3 regions of the Desulfitobacterium elongatum genome follow, and region 3 is predicted to be linked to each of the others. Evidence: a T-box and tRNA genes for the amino acid it is inferred to sense, from the RefSeq annotation. Region 3 holds a T-box; the other regions hold tRNA genes.

Region 1 (3,280 bases), 2.3 Mb from region 3:
CTGGCCTAATGGGAGCTAGCATGTTTAAAGATATTTTCCGTAAACCAAAATATATAACGATAAACTCAAGCCCTGCCTCTCAAAGAAACCTTTCGGAACCCACTCAAGTTCTTGAGCAGACTTCAATCCGTAAAGAATTACCGGATGGTCTTTGGGTAAAATGCCCAAAATGTGGTGAAGTGCTTTTTAATAAAGACCTCAATGAAAATCAGAGAGTGTGTACGGAGTGTAGCTATCACTTTCGAATCTCTGCTCGGGAGAGGCTTGATCATTTAGTTGATCCTGGGACGTTTGAGGAATGGAATCATGAGCTGGAATCGATAAACCCACTTGGTTTCCCTGAGTATGAGGATAAATTGGAAGAAGCTCGTAATAAAAGCGATGTATCTGAATCTGTTCTCACAGGACAGGGAAAGATTGACGGGCTTCCAGTTGTACTCGCTTTTAATGACGAGAAATTTATGATGGGAAGTATGGGCTCTGTTACTGGAGAGAGAATAACCCGTGCAGTGGAACGTGCTATCGAACTGGGCTATCCTGTCATCATCTTTTCCACTTCTGGGGGTGCTCGCATGCAAGAGGGGATACTGTCCCTTTACCAGATGGCTAAGACAAGTGCCGCACTAGGTCGCTTAGCAGAGCATCACTTGCTTTATATCTCTGTTCTTACTGATCCGACCTTTGGAGGAGTGACTGCAAGTTATGCCTCTTTGGGAGATATCAATATCGCAGAGCCGGGTGCCTTGATTGGTTTTACAGGCCCACGTGTAATAAAGCAAACGATGCGCAAAGAACTGCCAGCAGGAGCTCAGACTGCTGAATTTAACCAGGATCATGGACAGATTGATTTAGTTGTTGAACGCGCAGAGATAAGATCTGTATTAGCGCGTTTGTTGCGTTATCACCAGGAAGGGGCAGGTTATGGCTCAACACTTTGATTTTGAAAAACCTCTGTTAGAGCTAGAACAAAAGATTACCGAGCTGCAGAAATTCTCAAAAGAAAAGGAGATTGATCTTTCTCCGGAAATTTCTAAGCTATCTCGACGACTCGTTCGATTAAGAAAAGAAATTTATGAAAATCTAGAACCCTGGCAAAAAGTCCAAATTGCTCGCCATTCGGAGAGGCCTAATTTCTATGATTATGCTCCTCTGCTTTTTGATGAATTTATCGAACTCAAAGGAGATCGGCTCTTTGCTGATGATCGTGCTATCGTGGGTGGAATTGCTTCGTTTCAAGGAATTCCTGTGACCGTGATTGCCCATGTCAAAGGGAAGGATACGAAAGAAAATATTCTAAGAAACTTTGGTATGCCACATCCAGAAGGGTATCGAAAGGCGCTTCGACTGATGGACCAAGCGGAGAAATTCCAAAGACCTATTCTCACTTTTATCGATACACCAGGGGCAGCGTGTGATTTGGAAGCTGAGGAAAGAGGGCAGGGAGAAGCCATTGCTCGCTGTCTTCAGGCCATGTCTAATTACAAGGTCCCCATTGTTTGTACCGTGATTGGGGAAGGGGGAAGCGGTGGGGCTCTGGCTTTAGGCGTTGGCAATTCCATCTTGATGCTTGAGAATTCCTTCTACTCTGTCATTGCTCCAGAGAGCTGTGCTTCGATTCTCTGGAAGGATCCGGGCAAGGCTAAGGAAGCTGCTTCGGCTTTAAAATTTACGGCCCAAGATCTTTTGAAAATAGGAGTCGCCGATGAAATTATCCGTGAACCTCTAGGCGGAGCCCATAAGAACGTTAAGCAAACTGCAGAAGAGATTTCTAAGGTAATCTCTCAGTCCCTTGCCAAGCTTCGTGAAGAATCGCCAGAATCGCTAAAAACGAAACGCTATGAAAAGCTGAGAGCGTATGGCGAATTTGAAGTTAAAGTTCAAGAGAAGCTTGACTGTGAAGACGCTGAGAAATAGGGTGGTTTGTTCTAGTTTTTTTAATGGAGTGCTTGACACGTTTTTGAACAAATGCTATTATAACAAAGTCATCTGTTGCTGAAGCAACGGAACGGACACATGACTTTATGCGAGAGTGGCGGAATGGCAGACGCGCTGGTCTCAAAATCCAGTAAGGGTGACCTTGTGGGGGTTCAAGTCCCCCCTCTCGCACCAACTCAGCTATTTAAGGAGAGCCTTCTGGCTCTTTTTTTAGTATATTCGGACAGGGGAGGAATTTGGATGAACTGGGGATTTATCCAGCATCTTGAGCAGATTGATAAACTTTTGGATCGTTTAAATGCTTTGGAAATAGAACGAGATTATCCGATCACTTGGGAACGTGTCCATGTGATAAGTTGTGCTCAATTGGGGCGGCTACTAGCGAGAGAACGGGGCGTGGATAACGAATTGGCAGCTTTGGCTTGTTCTCTCCATGATATTGGGCGTTGGTATACGGGACGACAGGCAAACCATGCGCTTCATGGTGAAGAGCCCGTGCGAGAGTTTTTGAAGACCATGCCCTTATCCGAAGAGCAAAAGGAAGAAATCCTTCAGGCTGTCATACATCATTCCGAGAAGGAAAAGGTGGGTACACCCCTCGGGGAAGTGGTTAAAGATGCGGATATCTTAGATTGCTATCTGCACGGTGATGAGATTACAAAGCCTTTTCACCTCGCTCGCCTTGAGAAACTTATCAAATAAATCGCTAAGCTTTCAACGTACTAAGGTTGGAAGCTTTTCTTTATTGGTTTGGCAGGTGATTGCCCGATATGATATAGTTAATAACGTATAGAAAGGGGTTTTTCTCATGTCAAAAATCCTGATTTTAGATGGAAATAGTTTAGCCAATCGTGCTTTTTATGCCCTGCCTATGCTAACGACAGCGGAGGGTAAGCCAACGAATGTTCTTCATGGTTTTATGACCATGTTATTAAGATTGCTTTTAGAACAGAAGCCTGATTACTGGATTGTCGCCTTTGATAAAACGAAAGCGACGGTACGCATCGAACAATATGCTGAATACAAAGGTCAACGGAAGGAGACTCCTGAGGGACTGAAGCCTCAATTTGATTACCTGAAAGAAGTTTTAGCAGCCTTTTCGGTTCCTATGCTAGAATGTGCCGGGTATGAGGCAGACGATATCATTGCCACAGTCACCTCGATGGCGGAAAAGCGGGATTGGGAAGTTCAAATCTATACGGGAGATCGGGATGCTCTGCAGCTGGTTTCTCCTCTTACGACCGTTTTTCTCACTAAAAAGGGGATCAGCGAAGTTGATGCCTATACGGAACCCGTCCTTTATGAACGATATCAGTTGCGCCCCGCACAAATCATTGACCTCAAG
Region 2 (3,280 bases), 1.2 Mb from region 3:
AGTGGGAAGAAGGGGTGGAGTGGCGTAAACTCTTAGCCACAAATACGAATGCCTTGTCGATGAGTTGCAATCATTGTGAAGATCCGGCTTGTGTAGAAGTTTGTCCGGTAAAGGCGTATGCAAAAAGAGAAAAGGATGGAATCGTCACGCATAATCCGAAGCGCTGTGTTGGGTGTAAATATTGTCTTTATGCCTGCCCATATCACGCTCCTCAATACGGAGAAGGGTCCGGGACGATCACTAAATGCCAATTCTGTTATACGCTTCAGGACGAAGGGGAGAAGCCTGCGTGTGTAAAGGCATGCCCTGTCAAAGCCCTACAATTCGGAGAACTTAATGAATTGATGAAGACTCCGGGTGCGGTCCGCGGGATGATGAAGGGGTTACCCTCTCCAGGAATGACTAAGCCCTCGTTCGTGATTATTCCCAAGAAGTAACACATAGGGAGGAAAGGATATGGAATTACATTGGGGCTGGCTCATTGGGATTTATCTTTTTCTGGGCGGTCTAGGGGCAGGGGCGTATTTACTGGCCTATGCTGCTGAGAAGGGGTATCTGGGAGAGGCATCAAGTTTAAGTAAGTACGGGTATTATATTTCTGCACCGCTCGTAGCGATCGGGGCGGGGCTTCTAATCTTTGATCTCGGGCAAGGATTACATAAGCCTTGGTTAATTATTGGGATGTTCCTCAATTTCCAATCGGTGATGACTTGGGGAATCTATATATTATCTGCTTTTATCGGAGTTGGTCTACTTCGGGCCTATTTTGCCTGGAAGGATAAAAAAGCTCCAGAAATTCTTGGCTTGGCAGGTGCCGTCTTAGCCTTTTCGACATGTGCTTATACTGGACTACTTCTGGCCGTTGTCAAAGCGGTTCCGTTTTGGAACTTTTATTTGATGCCCGTTATTTTCGTCGTGAGTGCTTTATCCACAGGGCTCTCTTTGAATTCGATACTTGCCCATCTTTTTGAGAAAAAGGAGTTGCAAGAGGGCAAAGCCAGTGAAATTCATCTCGCACTCGTCGGTATCGAAATCGTTCTTCTCACGATGTTCTTCGGAATTATATTAACTGGGGTAAAGGGACCGGTTGCACTCGCTTCAGCAAATAAAATTCTCTTCGGCGAACTTTCGCAAGCATTTTGGGTGGTCTTAGTAGGTATGGGCTTGGTTGGTCCCTTCCTCTTCTATGTCTATCATTTGTACCGGATGCGCAGTAGGGTTAAGCTTAAAGAGATAGGATTCGGTATGGACAGCGTACCTGTTCCAGCAGTCTCCACAATGGAGGAAACGTCAATTTCAAAGGGATCGGGTCATACTGGAAGCAAAATAGCGGTTTGCCTCTGTGATGGGGCTGTCATGCTCGGAGGATTGGCACTTCGCTGTCTCATCGTTTTTGCTGCGGTACCGGTTTGGAATGGGATGTTAGGCTAAAAAAATAATTGTTTTATTGACATTTGGATTGTGTTTTCATATAATAATCATTGTCACGCGGTCGTGGCGGAATGGCAGACGCGCTAGGTTCAGGTCCTAGTAGGGGCAACCCTGTGGAGGTTCAAGTCCTCTCGACCGCACCAATATTTAAACTCTAAAACCCTTGATAGTTAAGGGTTTTTTCTTTTTTTATACTGAGCACACTGAATTCAAGCTAAAAAGGGATTTGAAATTGAATTGGGTACGGATTGAGTACGGAATTTTGACTTGGTACGAAATTTAGTTGCTCTCGAGAAATTTTTGGATTATAACTATTAAATTTGTCAGCCAATTCACGGCTGACTTTTTTTGTTACGTGGGTGTAAGTATCAGCTGTCGTTTGGTATTGTTTGTGGCGAAGTCTTTCTTGAATAGCCTTCAGCCACTCTCCCGATTCCTCCCTATGAACATTCACGGACATGCCGAATATACTGTACTAGACTTCTCTCTGTAAATTTGACAGTAATGTAACTGACGGAGGTGGTAAAGAGATGCTGTGGATTTTACCGATTTTAGCATTTCAGCTGTTCGTAATTATCATATTATTGATCCGCATTTTGCATGAGATTGAGGAGCTCGAGCACCGTAAAAAACGACATGAACACTAAGTGATTTGACCGGGCTTTGTGCCTGGTCTTTTCTATTTTACATTGGTCCAGATATCCCTCGATTACTTTGCATCATCCGCTCAGCCAGGACTAAGAAGACCATCAAAGCAAAAACAACCCCCATTTTTAGATACTCTATATCGTCTCTTTTTCTAAATTCAGGTCCTAGTCGGGGCAACTCGGTGGAGGTTCAAGTCCTCTCGACTACACCAATCATGAGCTTAAATAACCAAGGTGCCTTTTTATATGTTTGCATAAGTACTTATTTTTTTGTTTTTTATAAAAATTTATTTGTGAAAAAAGGAATTTGGATAATCTCATCGAACTAATATTCATAATAATATGAAATATGAGAAAAATAGAATTTTGAGGCTTGGGAAAGTGTCTTGAAAGAATTCTAGCAAAAACTAGAAACGGAAAGGGTGGGGGAGTTGAAACATATATACGAGGTAAGCTATGCACAATTGGATGAATTAGTTAAAGTGGTTAATCAATATTGGGATACACTCAGCGAGCGCCCTATGATTAAAGAAGAGCTGAAAAGTCAAAGTTACTGGGAAGAAGTTCACCGTAAGGGGCGTCTAATTGTATATAAGGCAGATAATAATGAGGTAGGTGCGATCATGGCCCTTCTCAAAGCAGATAAGAATGTTACTATAGACGTCTTCTTTATTGCTCCTCCTTTTATGGAACAAGGCATTGAGCCCAAGATGCTTCGAGTTGCTGAGAGAATTGCAGTCAATTGGTCGGCCGAACAATTGAGTTGGATATTTTCTGGGAAAGAGGATATCGAGAAGGAATTTCCGATATTCCAACAGCTAGGCTATGTCTTGCATTGTCCAATGAATCAAAAAGGGTTTGTGCTACTTGAAAAGAAAGTCGTTTAATATTATGAATGTATGGAGATTCATCGGAAGTAGGGGGAACTCTGCATTTTATAAGCTCTCGTTTCAATGAACGAATACTGCTGTATAGAGGTTAAAATAAGGATAAAAAGGGGATATTCGCTTGCCTATAGGCCTAAGGTCCTATAGATGAATAGGACAAAAGGGAAAATATCAAGAAAAGAGAGAATGTTAGAGGTATTATGTTTTTTTTAGCGAATTATGTCCTATTATATTGAAATATGCATACAGTATGCATACAGTACAAGAGCGGGAGAAAGTTATGCGATTAGTGAATATAGCGTATGTTGATGAAGG
Region 3 (3,280 bases):
ATTACGGACCGTGAGACAGGTCGATCAAGAGGTTTTGGCTTCGTTGAAGTTGAAGATGACGAAGCAGAACGCATGGCCATGGACCTTAATGGCAAGGATTTCGGCGGACGTCCTTTAACCGTTAACGAGGCTCGACCCAAACAACAGATGTAAAAGGAAGTTCCCAGAAGACCCTCTTTGGCCGATTAGGCGAGAAGGGTCTTCTCGTTATTCTTTAAAATATAGTTTGGTGTATTCGGTAAAAGGCGGTTATTATGTTGAATATTCAAGAAGCTCACAATCTAACACTGAGCTCTCAATCAGAAAAACGATTTCGGCATACCCTCGGGGTGGTTGAATGGGCCAGGGAACTTGCAGTGCGTCACGGTGTAGATAAAGAAAAGGCACAGATCGCTGGGTACCTTCATGATCTCAAGAAAGAAGTTCCTTTAAAACAGCAGTTAGAGATGGCTAGAGAATGGAGGCTACTCAATTACCCGGAAGATGAAGAGGCTCCTTATGTATTACATGGTCCACTCGCGGCGTATTGGTTAATACATGAATATGGGTTTACTGATTCAGAGATTTTGGCTGCTATAGCTCATCATACGCTCGGAGCACCAGGTATGGGCAGGTTAGAGCTGTTAATCTATAGTGCTGACCTCACTGAACCAAACCGTGTTTTTCCAAAAGTGGACAAATTACGTCAATCCTTGTATGATAATCTAGAGATAGGAACGCTCTTATGCGTTGAACATACCCTAGAGTATTTAAAGCTGAGTAAGCAAATGATTCATCCGCTTACCCAGCTTACCTATGACGATCTTAAAAGGAGGCAAAAATTTGCTAACGGATAAACAATTACAAGAGGCTGTTAATGTCGTGGAAGAGAAAAAGGGACGGGATGTTACCCTTCTCAATCTAATAGGAATTTCCATGGTCACGGATTATTTCCTCATCGTTACAGGGAATTCTACGACTCAAGTTAAGGCTATCACTGACAATTTGAGCGAAAAGCTACCGGACTTAGGCATGCCCGTTTTGAGAATAGAAGGGCTGCAAGAAGCCAAATGGGTTCTTGTGGATTGCGGGGATCTTGTGATTCATGTTATGACACCTGATCAACGAGAATTCTATAATCTCGAGCGTTTATGGGGAGATGCCAAGGTTGTTACGTTTAGTGCTTCCTAAAACTAGGGGATGGATGCCTTGTTGTTGACCAAATTGTGTCTAATTCTTGACAAGATCCTGAAAACTGGACTATTATAGAATATATTTTGACTCATATAAGGCGATGAACGGGAGCAGTATCAAAGTCACTCATCGAAGAGAGGCAACGGTTGGTGAAAGTTGCTATGAGGGTTTTAGAGAACTCACCCTGGAGCTGTACTCAAGTCACAATGAGTACCGGTGCGAACCGTTAAAATCGCTACAAGTGCTATTGAAATTGGGTGGTACCGCGGGAGTATACTCTCGTCCCTTTGTGGGACGGGAGTTTTCTATTTTATTGCTTAAACCATTTAAGGAGGAACGGTTTTCCATGCAAGAGAAATATTTATTTTCTGAGATCGAACCAAAGTGGCAAAAGAAATGGGTGGAAGGGAAGGACTATCAGGCCTTAGATCAATCCGATAAGCCGAAGTACTATGCTTTAGCCATGTTCCCCTATCCTTCAGGGAACCTTCATATGGGCCATGTTCGGAACTATTCCATCGTTGATGTCATCGCACGTTTTAAGCGGATGCAAGGCTTTAATGTCCTCCATCCGATTGGCTGGGATTCGTTCGGCTTGCCCGCTGAGAATGCAGCGATTAAGAATCAAACCCCTCCAGCCGAGTGGACTTGGAAGAATATCGCCAATATGAAGCGTCAGCTTCAAGAGATGGGGATCTCCTATGATTGGGATCGGGAAGTGACCACCTGTCATCCAGATTACTATAAGTTCACCCAATGGATGTTCTTAGAATTCTATAAGCACGGCTTGGTTTATAAGAAGAAAGCCGCTGTAAACTGGTGCCCTTCCTGTGCTACGGTACTGGCCAATGAGCAGGTTGTCGATGGTGCTTGCGAACGATGTGATTCACTCGTTACCAAAAAAGATCTATCACAGTGGTTTTTCAAAATCACAGACTATGCTCAAGTTCTTCTTGATGATCTAGAGAAGCTTAAAGGGTGGCCGGAAAAAGTAAAAACGATGCAGAAGAACTGGATTGGCCGTTCAGAAGGAACGGAAGTTGAGTTTTCCTTAGAAAATCGAGCGGAAAAAATTCGGGTCTATACCACTCGAGTCGATACGATCTTCGGAGTCAGCTATGTGGTATTAGCTCCAGAGCATCCGCTTGTTCAAGGACTCATTGCGGGAACAGAGTACGAGCAGGATGTTCAAGCCTTTATCAACAAGATGAAGGGCCTTAATGAGATTGCTCGGACTTCTACGGAAACGGAAAAAGAGGGCTTATTCACTGGAGCGTATTGTCTTAACCCTTATAGCGGGAAGAGAGTGCCGATCTGGATCGCGAACTATGTCCTTCTTGAATATGGTACCGGAGCGGTTATGGGTGTACCAGCTCATGATGAGCGAGATTTTGAGTTTGCTTCGAAATATGAGCTTCCTATCAAGACGGTCATCGTTCCGGAGGGAACTCCGCTGGCTGATAAAGACCTCCCTCTCAAGGCCGCCTTTACTGAAGATGGAATAATGGTAAACTCCGGTGAGTATGATGGACTTAAAAATATGGAAGCTTGGGAGAAGATGTCTGATAAGGCGGAGCAAGAGAGCTTTGGCCAGCCGAAAGTAAATTTCCGTTTGCGTGACTGGCTCATTTCGCGTCAGCGTTATTGGGGTACCCCGATCCCGATGGTGTATTGTGAGCATTGCGGAATCGTACCCGTTCCTCAGGACCAGCTTCCCGTTCTACTTCCTGCAGATGTTGTCTTTAAAGCCGGGGAGAATCCCCTCACGACATCTGAGAGCTTCGCTGAAACGACCTGCCCAACCTGTGGGGGAAAAGCGCGTCGCGAGACGGATACTATGGACACCTTCATGTGCTCCTCCTGGTATTACCTTCGCTATACCGATCCGAAAAACAATACACTGCCTTTCTCTAAGGAAGCGGCTGATCAATGGATGAATGTTGATCAGTATGTGGGGGGAGTCGAACACGCGATTCTTCACTTGCTTTATTCTCGCTTCTTTACGAAGGCACTTCGTGATTTTGGTTATCTCAAAGTGGATGAGCCGTTTGAGAATCTGCTTACTCAAGGTATGGTTTGCTTAGATGGCTCGAAGATGTCTAAATCC

Evidence for each region. A T-box is a leader RNA that pairs with one kind of tRNA and senses whether it is charged. The one in region 3 lies ahead of leuS (leucine--tRNA ligase), so its partner is inferred to be a tRNA-Leu.
Region 1: it has a tRNA-Leu gene. The T-box ahead of leuS (leucine--tRNA ligase) is inferred to sense a tRNA for this amino acid. The anticodon was not compared.
Region 2: it has a tRNA-Leu gene. The T-box ahead of leuS (leucine--tRNA ligase) is inferred to sense a tRNA for this amino acid. The anticodon was not compared.

Annotation. Positions count from the first base shown of each region.
Region 1 covers NZ_AP038772.1:3,271,941-3,275,220, reverse strand. Annotated here, with positions in the region: gene accD (acetyl-CoA carboxylase, carboxyltransferase subunit beta) at 21-938, shown strand; gene ACZ42W_RS15475 (acetyl-CoA carboxylase carboxyltransferase subunit alpha) at 922-1,914, shown strand; tRNA gene ACZ42W_RS15470 (tRNA-Leu) at 2,024-2,109, shown strand; gene ACZ42W_RS15465 (HD domain-containing protein) at 2,176-2,637, shown strand; gene polA (DNA polymerase I) at 2,744-3,280, shown strand, end outside.
Region 2 covers NZ_AP038772.1:1,996,716-1,999,995, forward strand. Annotated here, with positions in the region: gene ACZ42W_RS09460 (4Fe-4S dicluster domain-containing protein) at 1-437, shown strand, start outside; gene nrfD (NrfD/PsrC family molybdoenzyme membrane anchor subunit) at 457-1,431, shown strand; tRNA gene ACZ42W_RS09470 (tRNA-Leu) at 1,489-1,574, shown strand; gene ACZ42W_RS09475 (hypothetical protein) at 2,510-2,965, shown strand; gene ACZ42W_RS09480 (HD-GYP domain-containing protein) at 3,246-3,280, shown strand, end outside.
Region 3 covers NZ_AP038772.1:786,155-789,434, forward strand. Annotated here, with positions in the region: gene ACZ42W_RS03565 (RNA recognition motif domain-containing protein) at 1-153, shown strand, start outside; gene yqeK (bis(5'-nucleosyl)-tetraphosphatase (symmetrical) YqeK) at 258-836, shown strand; gene rsfS (ribosome silencing factor) at 823-1,170, shown strand; T-box leader at 1,265-1,463, shown strand; gene leuS (leucine--tRNA ligase) at 1,520-3,280, shown strand, end outside.